DNA from 3 places in the Arthrobacter sp. PAMC25564 genome. Region 2 is predicted to be linked to each of the others. Evidence: predicted binding sites of a transcription regulator. Region 2 holds the regulator's gene; each other region holds the start of a gene.
The links. Region 2 encodes LexA, which represses DNA repair genes until DNA is damaged. Its sites were predicted from a motif close to TCGAACANNTGTTCGA; they were not measured.

Region 1 (5,136 bases), 670 kb from region 2:
CGGAGTGGACGACCACGCCGCCGTGCTCGCCGGCGCCGGGTCCGATGTCGACCACCCAGTCGGCTTCGTGGATGGTGTCCTCGTCGTGCTCCACGACAATCAGGGTGTTGCCGAGGTCGCGCAGCCGGGTGAGCGTTTCGATCAGGCGGCGGTTGTCCCGCTGGTGCAGGCCGATCGAGGGCTCGTCGAGGACGTAGAGCACGCCCACGAGGCCGGAACCGATCTGGGTGGCCAGCCGTATGCGCTGGGCTTCGCCGCCGGACAGGGTCCCGGACGGCCGTTCCAGGTTCAGGTACTCCAGCCCGACGTCGAGCAGGAAGGTCAGGCGGGCCTGGATCTCCTTGAGGACCTGGTGGGCGATCTGGGCCTCGCGGCCGGTGAGCACAAGGGTGTCCAGGAAGTGGGCGCATTCTCGCATCGGCAGGGCGGCGACCTCGGCAATGGACTTGCCGTTGATCAGCACGGAGAGCGATGCCGGGTTCAGCCGGGCACCGTTGCAGGCCGGGCACGGGATCTGCCGCATGTACTCCTCGTAGCGGTCCCTGGCCGAATCCGAATCGGTCTCGGTGTGCTTGCGGTGGACGTACTGGATGACGCCCTCGAAGCCCGTGCTGTACTTGCGCTCCCGGCCGAACCGGTTGCGGTACTGCACCACGACCTTGTGGTCTTTGCCGTGCAGGACGGTCTGCCGGACCTCGGCGGACAGCTTCTGCCAGGGGTCCGTCATCGAGAAATCGAGCTCCTGGGCGAGGCCGGCGAGCAGGCGGTTCCAGTACTCCGTCGTCGCGGTGCCCAGGGACCACGGCGCGATCGCCCCTTCCGCGAGGGAAAGCTCCGGGTTCGGAATGATGAGTTCCTCATCGACTTCCAGCTTGGTGCCGATCCCGCTGCACGCCGGGCAGGCGCCGAAGGGGTTGTTGAAGGAAAAGGAACGCGGCTCGATCTCGTCGATGGCCAGCGGATGCTCGTTGGGGCAGGCGAGGTGTTCGGAGAAGGCCCTGGTCCGCTCCGGGTCCGCCGCGTCGAGGTCGACAAATTCGGCCAGGATCCGGCCTTCGGCCAGTCCGAGGGCGGTCTCCACCGAGTCCGTGAGGCGCTGCCGGATGCCGTCCTTGACCACGAGGCGGTCCACGACGACTTCGATGGTGTGCTTGAACTGCTTGCCCAGCTTGGGCGGATCACTGAGCTGGATGAGCTTTTCGTCGACCCGGGCGCGGGAGTAGCCCTTGGCGGTCAGTTCCCGGAACAGGTCCACGAATTCGCCCTTGCGCCCACGGACCACGGGTGCGAGCACCTGGAAGCGGGTGCCGTCCGGGAGTTCCAGCAACTGGTCCACGATCTGCTGCGGGGTCTGCTTCGCCACCGGCTCCCCGCAGATGGGGCAGTACGGGCGGCCGACCCGGGCCCACAGCAGGCGCATGTAGTCGTAGATCTCGGTGATGGTGCCAACGGTGGAACGGGGGTTCTTGCTGGTGGATTTCTGGTCGATGGAGACCGCGGGTGAGAGGCCTTCGATGAAGTCGACGTCGGGTTTGTCGACCTGGCCGAGGAACTGCCGCGCGTAGGCGGACAGCGATTCCACGTAGCGGCGCTGGCCTTCGGCGAAGATCGTGTCGAAGGCGAGGGAGGACTTTCCCGAGCCGGACAGCCCCGTGAAAACGATCATCGCGTCGCGCGGCAGGTCCAGGTCCACGTTGCGCAGGTTGTGTTCGCGCGCGCCCTTGACGATGAGGCGCGACAGGTCGGGACGTTTCAGCTCCGGCCGGGAATCGTCCGCGCGGCCCGGTTTGGCGGAGTTCACGGGAGCTGAGCCCTTCGGAACGGAGGACTGGACTTCAACGGCTGGATCTTCAGCTACAGCTTTAGGCACGCTACCAATGCTAATCGAAAATTTCTTCGAACAACTATTCCCGCCGAAGTCTCCACCGGCCGGATCTGCTAGTCGCGGTCATAGGCGGCGGCAAGCAACTGCACGGCCTCGGCGAAGCTGGCACCCTGGGCATTCGCGGCCGCGGCGAAGGCCGCGGCCGCGGCGGACAATGAGCTCCAGGCCTCGTCCCGGGCGCAGACAACCGTCCCGTTCCGGCCGCGGGTCACCACGACGCCGGCAGCCTCAAGTTCCTTGTAGGCGCGCGCCACGGTGTGCGGTGCGACCCCCAGTTCACCGGCCAGGCTGCGGACCGCCGGCAGCCTGGTGCCCGGCGCCAGTGTCCCGTTGTCGGCACGTTCGATGATGTTCAGGCGGAGCTGTTCGAACAGCGGCACGGAACTGGCCGGGTTGGGCTTCCAGACGCCCGGGAAACGCTCCGTTGAAATCTCGGCGGGGCTCATTGCTCCGGCCCCGTGACGCCCTGCGTTTGTTCGCGGCCGGCGAACTGGGCCTCATACAAAGCGGTGTAGCGCCCGCCCCTGGCCATCAGCTGCTGATGGGTCCCGTGTTCAACGATCCGTCCGTGGTCCATGACAAGAATTAGATCAGCGTCCCGGACCGTGGACAAGCGGTGGGCAATGACGAAGCTTGTGTGACCTTCCCGCAGCCGTTTCATCGCCTTGCGGATCTGCACCTCGGTGCGGCTGTCCACCGAGCTCGTGGCCTCGTCCAGCACCAGGATGCTGCGTCCGGCCAGCTCGGCCCGGGCGATGGAGATGAGCTGGCGCTGGCCGCGGCTCAGCGAGTCGCCGTCGTTGCCGAGCATGGTGGCATAGCCGGCCGGGAGGGACCGGACGAACTGGTCCACATGGCTGGCCCGGGCCGCGGCGACGATCTCGGCGTCGGAGGCGCCGGGCCGTCCGTACTCGATGTTGTCCCGGATGGTGCCGGTGAACAGCCACGCATCCTGCAGCACGGTACCGAAGCGGCTCCTCAGTTCATCCCGGGGCAGCTCCGCGATGTCCGTCCCGTCGACGGTGATCCGGCCGGAGTCCAGTTCGTAGAAGCGCATCAGCAGGTTGACGACCGTCGTCTTGCCTGCGCCGGTGTGGCCGACGATCGCCACGGTCTGCCCCGGTTCCACGGCGAAGGAGAGGTTCTCGACCGCCGGGGAACCCGGGCCGTAGCTGAACGTGACGTGTTCGAAGACGACGTGCCCCGCCACTACCGGCTGCGTCGCGGCGGCGCTGTCCTCCCCCGGGGTCAGGGACGGTTCCCGGGAGCTGTGGCGCGCCGTGTTCCGGACCGGGGCCGGGGACGGCTTCGGGACCGGGCGTCGCCCCGGGGCCGTGGCCGGGGTCTCCGGCGGAATCTCCGGCGCATCCAGGAAGAAAAAGACGCGCTCGGCCGAGGCCAGGCATGACTGCACCAGGGTCAGCATGCCGCCGATCTGGCCCATCGGCTGGCTGAAGAGCCGGCTGAACTGGAAGAACGCCTGCAGGCCGCCAATGGTCATGGCACCCGTCGTGACCTGGAGCGCACCCACCACGGCGACGGCGATGTAGTTGAGGTTGGAAACGAAGACCATAAGCGGCTGCACGGCGCCGGACACATACTGGGCGCGGGCGCTGGCACGGGTGAGCTTGGCGTTGCTTGCCCTGAAACTGGCGGCCGATGCTTCCTGCCTGCCGAAGGCCTTGATCACCTCGTGTCCGGTGAAGAATTCCTCCAGCTGGGAGTGCAGCTCGCCCGTGCTGCTCCACTGCTCGGTGAAGTGGGCCTGCGAGCTGCGTGCCACCAGCACGGTGGCCAGGGTCGAGAGCGGCACGGACAGCAGGGCGATCAGCGCCAGGAGCGGCGAGAGCAACAGCATCATGGCCAGCGCTCCGAGGAGCATCAGGACGGACATGATGAGCTGGTTGAGCAGTTGGTTCAGCGCCTGCGAGATGTTGTCGACGTCGTTGGTGGCCCTGCTGAGGACCTCCCCGCGGTGCTGTTCGTCAAAATGGCTGGACGGCAGCACGTGCAGTTTCTCCTCGACCGAGGCGCGGAGCCCGTAGCCGATGCGCTGCACCGCCGTGGCTGTCAGCGAGCCCTGGATCCAGCTGAAGACCGAGGCCCCGAGATACATGACGGAGACCCCCAGCAGCAGGGCGGCCAGCTTCTCCTCGTCGAAGAAGTCCCCCACCACAGCGGCGACCACGACGTCGGTGGCGTCGCCCAGCACTTTGGGCGCCCCCACGTTGAGTGCCGCGAAGGCACAGGTCGCCGCGATGACGCCAAGCATCCGCCACTTCGAGGGCCTCAGCAGCCCCAGCAGCCGGACGGCGGCCCGCCACCGGGATGGGCCGCCGTCCCGGGACCGAGTCACGGCGTCTCCTCCAGGACGAGCTGGGAGGCCGCGATCTCCTGGTAGCTCCGCGAGGACTCCATAAGCTGCTGGTGGGTGCCCTGCGCGACCAACCGGCCGCCTTCGAGCACCAGGATGAGGCCGGCGTCCACGATGGTGGCCACCCGCTCGGCCACGATCAGCACGGTGGCGGAGCGCAGCAGCGGTTCGATGGCCGCACGGAGCCTCAAGTCCGTGCCGTAGTCAAGGGCGGAGAAACTGTCGTCGAAGAGGTAGACCGGGGCAGCCCGGAGCAGGGCCCGGGCAATGCACAGCCGCTGCCGCTGGCCGCCGGAGAAGTTGGTGCCGCCCTCGCTCACGGCGGAGCCAAGCCCGCGGGGCAACCCGCGGACGAAGTTCCCGGCCTGCGCCGTCCCGAGCACCTGCCAGAGCTCCTCGTCGCTTGCCTCGGCGGAACCCATGCGCAGGTTGTCCGCGATCGTCCCGGAGAACAGGTAGGACTGCTGCGGGACCATGGAAATAAGGCCGCGGAGGGTCCCGAGCGGCAGCCCGCGGATATTGCGGCCGCCGATGCGGATCTCCCCGCCGGTGGCGTCCAGGAAGCGCGGGATCAGGTTAAGCAGGGTCGTCTTGCCGCTGCCGGTGGCACCGATCACCGCAGTTGTGGTCCCGGGCACCGCCGTGAAGCTGATGCCGTCGAGCACCGGTGCCTCGGCGCCGGGGTAGGCGAAGGTCACCCCGCGGAACTCGACGCTGATGCCTGTATTCCCGGTGTTGGCTGTGTTGTGGGTGGGCGCGTTGCCTGCAAACGCCGGGCCGCCTGACGCCCGGGTGCTGCCTGCCGCCGGTGCCGGTGCCGGTGCCGGGTCCGCGATCGCGGGAACGGTGTCCAGCACCGCCTGGATCCGTTCGGCAC
Region 2 (5,136 bases):
GAAGCGCCGGATGCCGGCCTTGTTGCCCAGGGCGGTCTTCAGCACCTCGCCGAAGGTGATGGCGACGTCCTCCACCGTGTGGTGGACGTCGATGTGGGTGTCGCCGGTGGCCTTGACCGTCATGTCGATCAGGGAGTGCTTGCTCAGCGCCGTCAGCATGTGGTCGTAGAAGGGAACCGAGGTGCTGATGTCCGAAGTGCCGGTGCCGTCCAGGTTGATTTCGACCAGGACGGAGGACTCGCTGGTGGTCCGTTCCATCCGTGCGGTCCGGCCCTCGGCAGCTGATCCGGTGTTGCTCATGTGGGTGTTTCCTTTGGAAGAAGGCATGGTGCTGGGCAGTCGTGCAGTGATCTGGTCCCGGGCTTAAGTCTAGGCCTGCAGCGCTGCGCGGCCGGTCAGGATCCGCTCGAGGGCTTCGAGGAAGGCTGTGGTTTCGGTCTCAGTGCCGGCCGTGACGCGCAGGTGTCCGGGGATGCCGACGTCGCGGATGAGCACGCCGGCGTCGAGCAGCCCCTGCCAGATCCCGTGCTGGTCCTCGAGGCCGCCGAAGAAGACGTAGTTGGAATCAGAGGCGGCCGGCTTGAGGCCCATCCGCTGCAGTTCGGAGACGATCCGGTCCCGCTGGCGCTTGATGTCCTCGACGTCGGCCATCAGCGCCACCCGGTGGTGCAGCGCGGCCAGGGCGGTTGCCTGGGTGATCGCCGAGAGGTGGTACGGGAGGCGGACCAGGCGCAGCGCGTCAGTCACCCCGGGTGCCGCGGCCATGTACCCAAGCCGGGCGCCGGCGAGGGCGAAGGCCTTGCTCATGGTGCGCGAGACGATGAGCCGTTCCCGGCCGGGCAGCAGCGTGAGCGCACTGGGCGTGCCGTCGTGGGCGAACTCGTGGTAGGCCTCGTCGACGATCACGATGGTCTGGCTGGCCTCACCGGCGGCGTAGACGGCCTCCACGACGTCGAGGCCGAGGCCGGTGCCGGTGGGGTTGTTCGGGGAGCACAGGAAGACGACGTTGGGTTGGAGTTCGCGCACCTGGCGTGCCGCCGATTCCGCACTGAGTCCGTAGTCCCCGGCCCGTTCTCCGACGATGTATCCGGTGTCCGTTCCTGCGGCCAGCAGGGGGTACATGGAGTATGTGGGAGGGAAGCCCAGGGCGGTGCGGCCCGGGCCGCCGAAGGCCTGGAGGATCTGCTGGAGCACCTCGTTGGAACCGTTGGCCGCCCAGATGTTCTCTGCGCCCAGTCCGTGGCCGAGGTACTCCGCCAACGCTTCGCGCAGTTCCGTGAACTCACGGTCAGGGTACCGGTTCAGGCCGGCGGCCGCCGCCGTGACGGCCTCGGCGATGGCCGCCTGGACGTCGGCCGGAACACCATGGGTGTTCTCGTTGACGTTGAGCAGGATGGGGACATCCAGCTGGGGCGCACCGTACGGGTGCAGGCCCCGCAGATTGGTCCGGAGGGGAAGTCGGTTGAGGCGCTCTAACTGGTCAGTCACCTCAACAGTTTAAGTGAGGCCGTGGCGAGCCCTGAAACTGTGACGCCTGGCGCCCTATTTGGACGGAACGAAGAGCCGCTGGCCCGGGAAGACGCGCGCGGCATCCAGGTTGTTGAGCTGGACGATGTCGGCGACCACGTCCCGGGGATCGCGCCCCGGTGCCACGGCGGCTGCGATGGCCCACAGGGATTCACCGGACTGGACCGTCACGGACACGGCCGGGGTCGGCGACAGCTCGGACGCTGACTCCGCCGCCTTGGCGGGAGCGTTGAGGAAGCCGCTGAGCGACAGAAGAAGGGCGGCCAGCAGGATGAGCGGCACACCGAAGAAGACGAACCTTCCCCGCCGGGTCAGCCGGAGCGGCCCCTGCTTGGTGCGCGGTGCGGACGCCGGACCCGCCGGACCTGCCGGACCTGCCGGACCTGCCGGACCTGCAGGGACATGATGGTCGAAAGACCGGACCTGTTCGGACGGATCGTACTGGCCGAATGTATCGTGAAACGCGCTTGATGCTGACATGAACTGAGCCCTCCTGGACCATACGGTGCCGACACTTTCCCGCCCGGCGTACTCCACGTACCTGCCGCCAACCGGCCTGACCTTCGAACATGTTGCCGAACGCCATCCTGCACCCGGCCAGTCCAGAGTAGAACACATATTCGAACTTTGCTGGTTCCGTTTTAGCACTTATTGACGAACATTGTCGAGACTCGCTAGAACAAATGTTTGAAAAAGCCGTGGGGCTGGCCTACGTTTGAATCACAGCTCAACCGTTTCCGCGGTTGAACACCAGTAGTTGATCAGCAGGGTCTGACATTTCAGGCCGGAAGACCCCGGCACGTGCAGCAACGGCAGCCGGGCGGATTGGAAAGGCGTTGGCGAACATGGCAGCACAAGCCACCGGCGGCAGGGCCGCTCCACGGAACCCCCAGCCAGCCCGGGCCCCCAAGAGCCTTACCGTCCGGCAGAAGAAGATCCTGGAAACGATCCAGCGGTCTGTGACGGAGAAGGGATATCCGCCGTCGATGCGCGAGATCGGCGACACTGTAGGGCTCGCCAGCCTGTCCAGCGTCACGCACCAGCTCTCGCAACTGGAAAAGCTCGGCTATCTCCGGCGGGATCCCAAACGTCCGCGCGCCATGGAAGTGCTGATGCCGCTGACCCTCGATGAGGGAAGCACCAGGATTTCAGGCGTGGAGAAGTCCGGCGGACTGCGCACCGTCGGAGGGCTGTCCGTCTCGGAGCTCGCCAGCGCCACGGATACCGCAATGGTGCCCCTCGTGGGCCGGATCGCCGCCGGTGGCCCCATCCTGGCAGACCAGGTCGTGGAAGACGTTATGCCGCTGCCGCGCCAGCTGGTGGGCCACGGCGAACTCTTTATGCTCAAGGTCGCCGGCGATTCGATGATCGACGCCGCCATCTGCGACGGCGACTGGGTCGTCGTCCGGCGCCAGGGTGATGCCCTCAACGGCGATATCGTTGCCGCACTGCTGGATGACGAGGCAACAGTCAAGACCTTCCGGCAGCGCGACGGCCACACCTGGCTGCTGCCGCAGAACACCCGCTACGAGCCCATCCTCGGCGACCACGCCGTCATCATGGGCAAGGTCGTCTCCGTCCTGCGCTCCCTTTAGGGCTGGTCCGGCCCGCAGCCCGGGAGGGCACCTAGCTAAAGCCCCGCGGCTCCCCCGCGGCTAGGTGGCAGCCTGCCGCGATTCCGTGGCGAGCCGTTCCAGCGCCGCCAGGGCGATTGCCGGATCGGTGGTCGGCCAGAACGGCGGCAAGGCCGCGCGAAGGAACGCCCCATAGCGTTCTGTCGACAGCCGTGAATCCAGGACCGCCACCACGCCCTTGTCCGACGTCGAGCGGATCAGCCTGCCTGCCCCCTGGGCGAGGCGGATGGCGGCGTGCGTGGCCGAGACGGACATAAACCCATTCCCGCCGGACTGGGCGACCGCCCGTGAGCGCGCGGTCATCAGCGGGTCATCCGGACGAGGGAAGGGAATCCTGTCGATGACCACAAGCCGGCACGAATCGCCGGGAACGTCGACACCCTGCCAAAGGGACATCGTGCCGAACAGGCAGGTGTCCGGCTCCTCGGCGAACTGCCGCACGAGTGCCGTCATGGTCGAATCACCCTGGCACAGGATGTCCACGTCCATCCGTGGCCGCATGGCCTCGGCGGCGTCTTCGGCGGCGCGCCGGGAGGAGAAGAGGCACAGTGCCCCGCCGCCGGAGGCCGTGATCAGCTTTTCCAGCTCGTCGAGGGCTTCCGGGGACGCTCCGCGGCCGGGCTTGGGCAGATGCCTGGCGACGTAGAGGATGCCCTGCTTCGGGTAGTCGAAGGGCGAGCCGACGTCGACGCCGGTCCAGCTGGGGGCGCCGGGTCCGACCAGCCCGAGGCCGCCTGCAGCCGGTTCGAAGGCGGAGCCGATCGCGAGCGTCGCCGAGGTCAGGATCACGGTGTGGTCTGCGAACAGGCCCTCGCGGAGCCGTCCGGCGACGCTGAGCGGTGCCACGTTGATCAGGGCCGGTGCGGTCTCGTCGGGCGGGGAGTAGCCCTGCTGCGGGTCGAACGTGCTGTTGCGGGAAAACCAGACCACCTCGCGGTTTTCCCGGGCAGCCAGGAGCCGTTCGCAGAGTTCCAGGATGACCATGAGCCGGGAGCGCGCGAGCTGGCGGCCGCCGTCGGCCGTGCTGGCGCTGTCCCCCTTGGAATCGGACAGAGCCGCACGGCAGGCATCCCGCAACTGGTCCACGCAGTCCAGCTGTTCGCTGTTGAGCCCGTTGGGCATCAGTCCGCTGGGGACGCCTTCGATGGCAAGTTCCAGGTGGGACGCCGCGTTGTTGAGTGCGTCCACGGTGATGCCGGTGTGTTTGCGGGCGCCCGAGGCGGCGGCATGCACCATGGCCACGGAGAGCTGGCCAGAGACGGCGCCGGTGACGCGGTCCTGGAGCTCGTGGGCCTCGTCCACGACAACGACGTCATAGTCCGGCAGGACGGCCAGGCCCTCGAAGGCGCTGACGGCCAGCATGGCGTGGTTGGTGACGACGACGTCGGCGTCGGCGGCGTTCTGCCGGGCCAGCTCGCTGAAGCACTCGGCCGCGAGCGGGCACTTCTGGGCGCCGAGGCATTCCATCGAGGTGACGGAGACCTGGCGCCAGGCCCGGTCCGTCACACCGGGCATAAGTTCGTCCCGGTCCCCCGTGACAGTGTCTTCGGCCCATTCGCGCAGCCGGACGACTTCCTTGCCCAGCTGGGAGGACGGGCCGCCCATGGCCGCCGCGAAATGCGGGACGGAGGTATCCTCGCCCAGCGAGAAAAGCTGCCCCTCGGACGGTTCCTCGGAGGGGAACCCGCCGTCGAGCTTGTGCCGGCAGACGTAATTGGAGCGCCCCTTGACCAGCGCGACTTTGACAGGGCGCTGCAGGGACGGGGTGATGGTCTTGAGCAGCCGGGGCAGGTCCCGGCCCACGATCTGGGTCTGCAGGGCCAGGGTGGCGGTGGACACCAGGGTGGGCTTGTCGCTGACCAGCGAGTGGGCGATCAGCGGAATCAGGTACGCCAGGGACTTTCCCGTGCCGGTTCCGGCCTGGACCAGCAGGTGGTCGCCGCTGTCGATCGCGTGCGCCACCTGCCGGGCCATC
Region 3 (5,136 bases), 1.0 Mb from region 2:
CTCCGGAAGAACTCCTCCACCTTCCCCTCCAGCACCTCGTTGCCCAGCGCGCGGCGGAATTCATCGGCCCGGGCCAGCCCGCAGCCGGTCATCACGTCGAAGGTCTTCAGGATCTGTTCGTGGAAGACGGTCACCCCGTGGGTCTCCTTGAGGACCGGCTTCAGGTCCGGGTGCGGGTACACTTCGGGGGCGAAGCCGTGCCGGTGCTCAAGGAAGGGCCGGACCATGTCCGATTTCATCGGTCCCGGCCGGAACAGCGAGATGTCGATGATGAGGTCGTTGAATTCCCGCGGCGCCAGTTTGCCGATCAGTTCGCGCTGGCCCGGGGACTCGATCTGGAAACAGCCCAGGGTGTGGGTGCTGCGGATCAGCTCGTAGGTGGGTTCGTCATCCAGCGGGACGGCGTTCAGGTCGATGCGTCCGTCCGCAGCGATGTAGTCCGGACCTCTCCCGTCCGGACCTTCCGGATGTGCGCCGGCCGCGACCACCTCGGCCTTGGAGGGGTGGAGCCGGATCACCTCCCGGACGGCGAAGGCCATGGCGCTCTGCATCCTAACCCCCAGCACATCGAGTTTGAGCATCCCCATGGGATCCATGTCGTGCTTGTCGAACTGGCTCATCGGCAGGCCCAGGCCGCTGGGCTGGACGGGCGTGCGGTCCAGCAGGGTGGCGTCGCCCAGGATGACACCGCACGGGTGCATGGAGATGTGGCGCGGCAGCCGGTCCAGCCGTTCCGTGAGGTCCACCAGCAGGTCCAGCTGCTCGTTTTCGGTGATGTCGCGCTGCTCCACCCTTCCGGCGAATTCCCGCAGTTCCGGTTTCTCCACGAGGGCTTCGCGGAACTTCCGGGCCGAGAACCGCCACAGCTGCTTGGCGATTTCCCCGACTTCCCCGTCCTCCATGCCCAGCGCCAGGCCTGCGTCACGCACGGCACCGCGAGCGCGGTAGCCGTTCTGCATGCTCATCAGCGTGACGCGTTCGGCCCCGAAGCGCTCGAAGATCTTCCGGTAGACGTTGTGCCGTTCGGCGCTTTCGACGTCGATGTCGATGTCCGGGAGGGTGGCGCGGTCCCGAGAGAGGAAGCGCTCGAAGATGAGGTCGTGCTGGAGCGGGTTCACCTGGCTGACGTCGATCAGGTAGTTGACCAGGCTGGAGGCGCCCGAGCCGCGGGCGGCGGCGCGGACCCCCATATCCAGGATCATCCGTGAGACCTCGGCGACGGTCAGGAAGTACGCGGCGAAGCCCAGGCTGCCGATGATCCCCAGTTCGTGGTCCAGCCGGGCGCGCAGCTGTTCGGCCGGTTTCCCGGAGATTCCCGGGAACCGGCGGCCGATTCCGGCCTCGCAGCGCCCGGTGAGCTCCATCAGGGGGTCGCCGGCGATGCCGATCACGGACGTTTCCGGGACCACCGGCTGCTTCCAGCCCATGTCGGCCACAGGGTCCATCCGGCAGCGGTCCGCGAGCGCCTCGGTCTGGGCCATCAGCCGTTTGAGGTCTGCGGCGCCGTACCCGGCGGCATGCATGATCTCCTTGCCCAGCTGCAGCATCTGCGCCGCCGATTTGAGCCAGGCCTGCCCGTTGGGCTGGAGCAGCGGGGCGGCGGAGAGCTCCGGGAGGGATTTCAGGGTCCGGGCGGAGTCCAGCACGTCCGCCGTGGCCGCGCCGTCCTCGGCGACGTACCGCACGGCGTTGCTCAGCACGGCGGGCACCCCGTGTTCGGCGGCGAGTTTGAGCATGCGCACCGCATGGGCGGTGCTCAGGGGTTCACCGGGCGGGCTGAGCTGGCTGACCACCTCGGCGGCGAGGGTCCCCGGCGGCATGGCCTCCAGCCAGCGTTTGAACAGGGTGCGGGGGCGCAGGTAGCGCCGGCCGCCCATGGAGCGTCCGACGTCGGAGTCCGGGCCGAGCAGTACGGTCAGCACCGGCTTCAGGTTTTCCGGGTGCAGGGTGCGGGAGGCCAGCTCCGCGCGGGTCACGGCCACCGGCACCGCTCCCTGCGCCTTGCCCGTGGTGCGGGCATGGGCGTCGGAGATCAGCCGGCACAGCGCCCGGTACCCGGCGCCGTTGTTGTGCCCCTGGGCGAGCACGACGACGCGTCCCCCCACCTGGGTGCGGAGGTCGCCGTCGTCGTCAAGGACCGCAAGGTCCACCCCGATGATCGCGTCCAGTCCCGCCGCCATGCAGGCCGACAGATGCTTGACCGTTCCATAGAGGCCGTCGCGGTCGGTGCAGGCCAGCGCGGTGGCGCCGTCCGCGGCCGCGGCAGCCGCCAGCTCCTCCGGCCAGGAGACCCCGTAGTGGGCGCTGAAGGCCGTGGAGACGTGCAGATGGGTGAAGCTCATGCTGTTTTCGGCTTCCGGACGGGCTGCAGGGCGTCGTGGATCCGCACGAGCCGCCAGCGGCCGCTGCGGATTTGCCGGGACAGGTCAAGGGTGAGGGGCTCCCCCGGGGCTCCGCTGTCCGGGGACGGGTCAGACAGGTGCACCTGGACCCGCCAGATCTCGTGGTCCACCAGGCCCGGCCCGCTGCCGAGCGGGGCCCGGGTTTCCTCTGCCCACCACTGGCGGCGTTCATACCAGCGGACCGGCTCCGCGCAGACGGTGTAGTGCCGCCCGGCCCAGCCAAGCGTCAGGGGCTGGCCGGTGGGTGTGCAGACGACGTCGACCGACTCGCTGAACATGCCCATTCTTGCCTCCCGGAACAACCCGACCGCAGGGTTCCGGCACAGCTCAAGCCGGGACTGCGGTCAGGTACACGTAGTTTTCGAAGTAGTTCGAAGTAGTTATTCGAACATATCTTCGAATAACTTCAGTGTATGCCGGGACCGGAGCAAAACCTAGGTCAGGGGTGGACGGACGGGACCGCTGGGGGCAGGATTGAGCCATGAGTTCCCATAACGCACTCCTCAAGCACGTAAGCATCGCCGCCAAGGACACCACCCTGGTGGCGAAGTTCGATATAGACGGAAATATTCCGGGATCGGGGGCCTACGTGGTCGGGCTCGTGGCGGCAACCCCGGACCATTCCCATCAACGCCGGATGGGAATCGAATTCATGAACGGCGAGGCCGTTTCCTTCTACTGCTTCTGCCACGACGGGACCGAGGAGAACTTTGACCTCAAGGGCGTCGAGCACTCGGGCAACACCATCACCGGCAACTTTCCCATGAGCACGGTGATGGGACTGCCCAAAGGCCACCTGATGACAGCCTTCAGCGACTGCGACGGCCGGGACTACCAGGCCAATGTGGCGGTGGAGGAAGCCCTGTAGGCCAGGAACCCGCTAAAGAAGCGCTCCGGGGGCTCAGCTGCTGGCTTTATACACTTCCAGTTCAAGCGTGGTGAAGGCTTCGATCATGGCCCGGTAGGTCTTTTCGACGATCTCGGCGTCGATGTCCTTCTTCTCGGCCACGCCGCGGACATGCTCTATAACGCGCTCGACCCGTCCGGGAGCCCGCACCTGGCCGCTGTCCTCCTTCAGGGTTCCGGCGATCCGGATCAGCCGCTCGCGGCGTCCGATCAGCAGGACGATCTGCTCATCCACTTCGTCAACGGCCACCCGTACCGCGGCGAGCTGTTCCTTGTCGGCCTGGGCATCTTTGTGGTCTTCGTGATTTACGGACATGTCCATGACAGTATCGAAAGATGCAGCCACGAGTCGACCTAATTTCACTGGGTGTCCGCAGCATTGACGCCTCCCGCAGCTTCTACGTTGACGGCCTCGGCTGGCGCGTCCTCCGGGAATCCCCCGGCGACGTCGTCTTCATCCAGGCCAATCACGGCCTCGTCCTCTCCCTCTGGGATGCCTCCCGGATGCAGGCGGAGGCCGGGACTTCCAGCCCTGACGGGATTCCCTGCATCACCCTGAGCCATAACCTGGGCAGCGCGGCGGAGGTCGACTGGGTGATGGCCGAGGCCGAGGCGGCCGGCGCCACCATTGTGGCCGCGCCGAAAACCCAGCCCTGGGGCGGCTACACGGGATACTTCGCCGATCCGGACGGCTTCCGCTGGGAAGTTGCCTTCAACCCCACCTGGGCGGTCGACGCCGGCGGCGCGGTCATGCTCTGACCGGGCCACGGGCCGCCTCGGCCCGGGAACTTTTCGTCCGCGCACTGGAGCTGGAAGGCGCCGAGCCGGCGCTGCTCATAGCTTCGGCCGCGTGGCAGCCCGGGTTCGCGCTGTTGTGGATGGCCCGGGATGCTACCGAACGGGCACCGGTCATACCCTCCGCGCATCCGGTGCTGACGCTCTCAGCAGGGGAATGAAGACGATCAGAGCGACCAGCTGGGTTCCGACGGTGAAGATCACGAGCCCCGCATACGACGCCGTGTAAAGGGCGCCGATGATGGTGGACCCCGCCAGCCACGCCATCCCGTAGCCAGCGGTGAAGATGCCGTAGCCGGTCCCCCGCCGAACAGCGGGCACGAGGTCGGCGACGGCGGCGCGGAGCGTGGATTCATGGATCCCCAACGCCGCTCCCCAGACCACTGCGCCAGCCCAGACGAGGGCCGGGGCGGTCGTGAAGGACAGGAACGGGACGGCCGCGGTCAGCGGCAGCGCGATGAGCAGACCGCGCAGCCCGATCCGGTCATAGAGCGCTCCGGAGGCCAGGGCCGCCAGGGCCGCAGCTCCCATGGAGACGGCGTAGGTGACCGGTATCAGGGCCGAGGGCAGGACCTTCTGGACTTCCAGGTGGTAGGAGATGACGCCGAAGGTGGAGAACCCGAACATCGACACGGCGGTGAAGGCGCTATACCACCAGAACCTGGCCGGCAGCGGGACGCGCGCTGCACGGCTGCCCCGTTCAACAGCGTGGTCGGTTACGGCTTGGGCGTCGAATCGTTCCGGCACCGGGACGGCCCGGCGGAGCAGGAGCACGGCGACGAGGGCGAGTGCGCCAGGGATAGCCAGGACACCGAATCCGAGCTGGTAGCCAGAGACGGCGATCATGAGTCCCATGAGCAGCGGACCCAGGAGGGCCCCGGACTGGTCGAGGGCTTCGTGGATGGCGAAGGCCTTTCCCCGTCCCATTTCTGCCCCGGCATGGGAGAGCATGGTGTCCCTGGCCGGGGTGCGGACGGCTTTGCCGAACCGCTCCATGACAACCAGCGCCGACGCCTGCCACAGCGAGCTGGCC

Region 1: the regulator LexA is predicted to act here: its motif matches at 1,885-1,900, upstream of uvrA (excinuclease ABC subunit UvrA).
Region 3: the regulator LexA is predicted to act here: its motif matches at 2,787-2,802, upstream of E5206_RS11640 (DUF6504 family protein).

Annotation. Positions count from the first base shown of each region.
Region 1 is NZ_CP039290.1:2,807,461-2,812,596, forward strand. Features, by position in the region: gene uvrA (excinuclease ABC subunit UvrA) at 1-1,801, opposite strand, end outside; gene E5206_RS13150 (GntR family transcriptional regulator) at 1,939-2,331, opposite strand; gene E5206_RS13155 (ABC transporter ATP-binding protein) at 2,328-4,157, opposite strand; gene E5206_RS13160 (ABC transporter ATP-binding protein) at 4,238-5,136, opposite strand, start outside.
Region 2 is NZ_CP039290.1:3,477,596-3,482,731, forward strand. Features, by position in the region: gene hisB (imidazoleglycerol-phosphate dehydratase HisB) at 1-300, opposite strand, end outside; gene E5206_RS16175 (histidinol-phosphate transaminase) at 370-1,488, opposite strand; gene E5206_RS19665 (LysM peptidoglycan-binding domain-containing protein) at 1,543-1,842, opposite strand; gene lexA (transcriptional repressor LexA) at 2,373-3,122, shown strand; gene E5206_RS16190 (ATP-dependent DNA helicase) at 3,183-5,136, opposite strand, start outside.
Region 3 is NZ_CP039290.1:2,480,365-2,485,500, reverse strand. Features, by position in the region: gene dnaE (DNA polymerase III subunit alpha) at 1-2,342, opposite strand, end outside; gene E5206_RS11640 (DUF6504 family protein) at 2,339-2,686, opposite strand; gene E5206_RS11635 (hypothetical protein) at 2,884-3,270, shown strand; gene E5206_RS11630 (chorismate mutase) at 3,304-3,630, opposite strand; gene E5206_RS11625 (VOC family protein) at 3,645-4,067, shown strand; gene E5206_RS11620 (MFS transporter) at 4,218-5,136, opposite strand, start outside.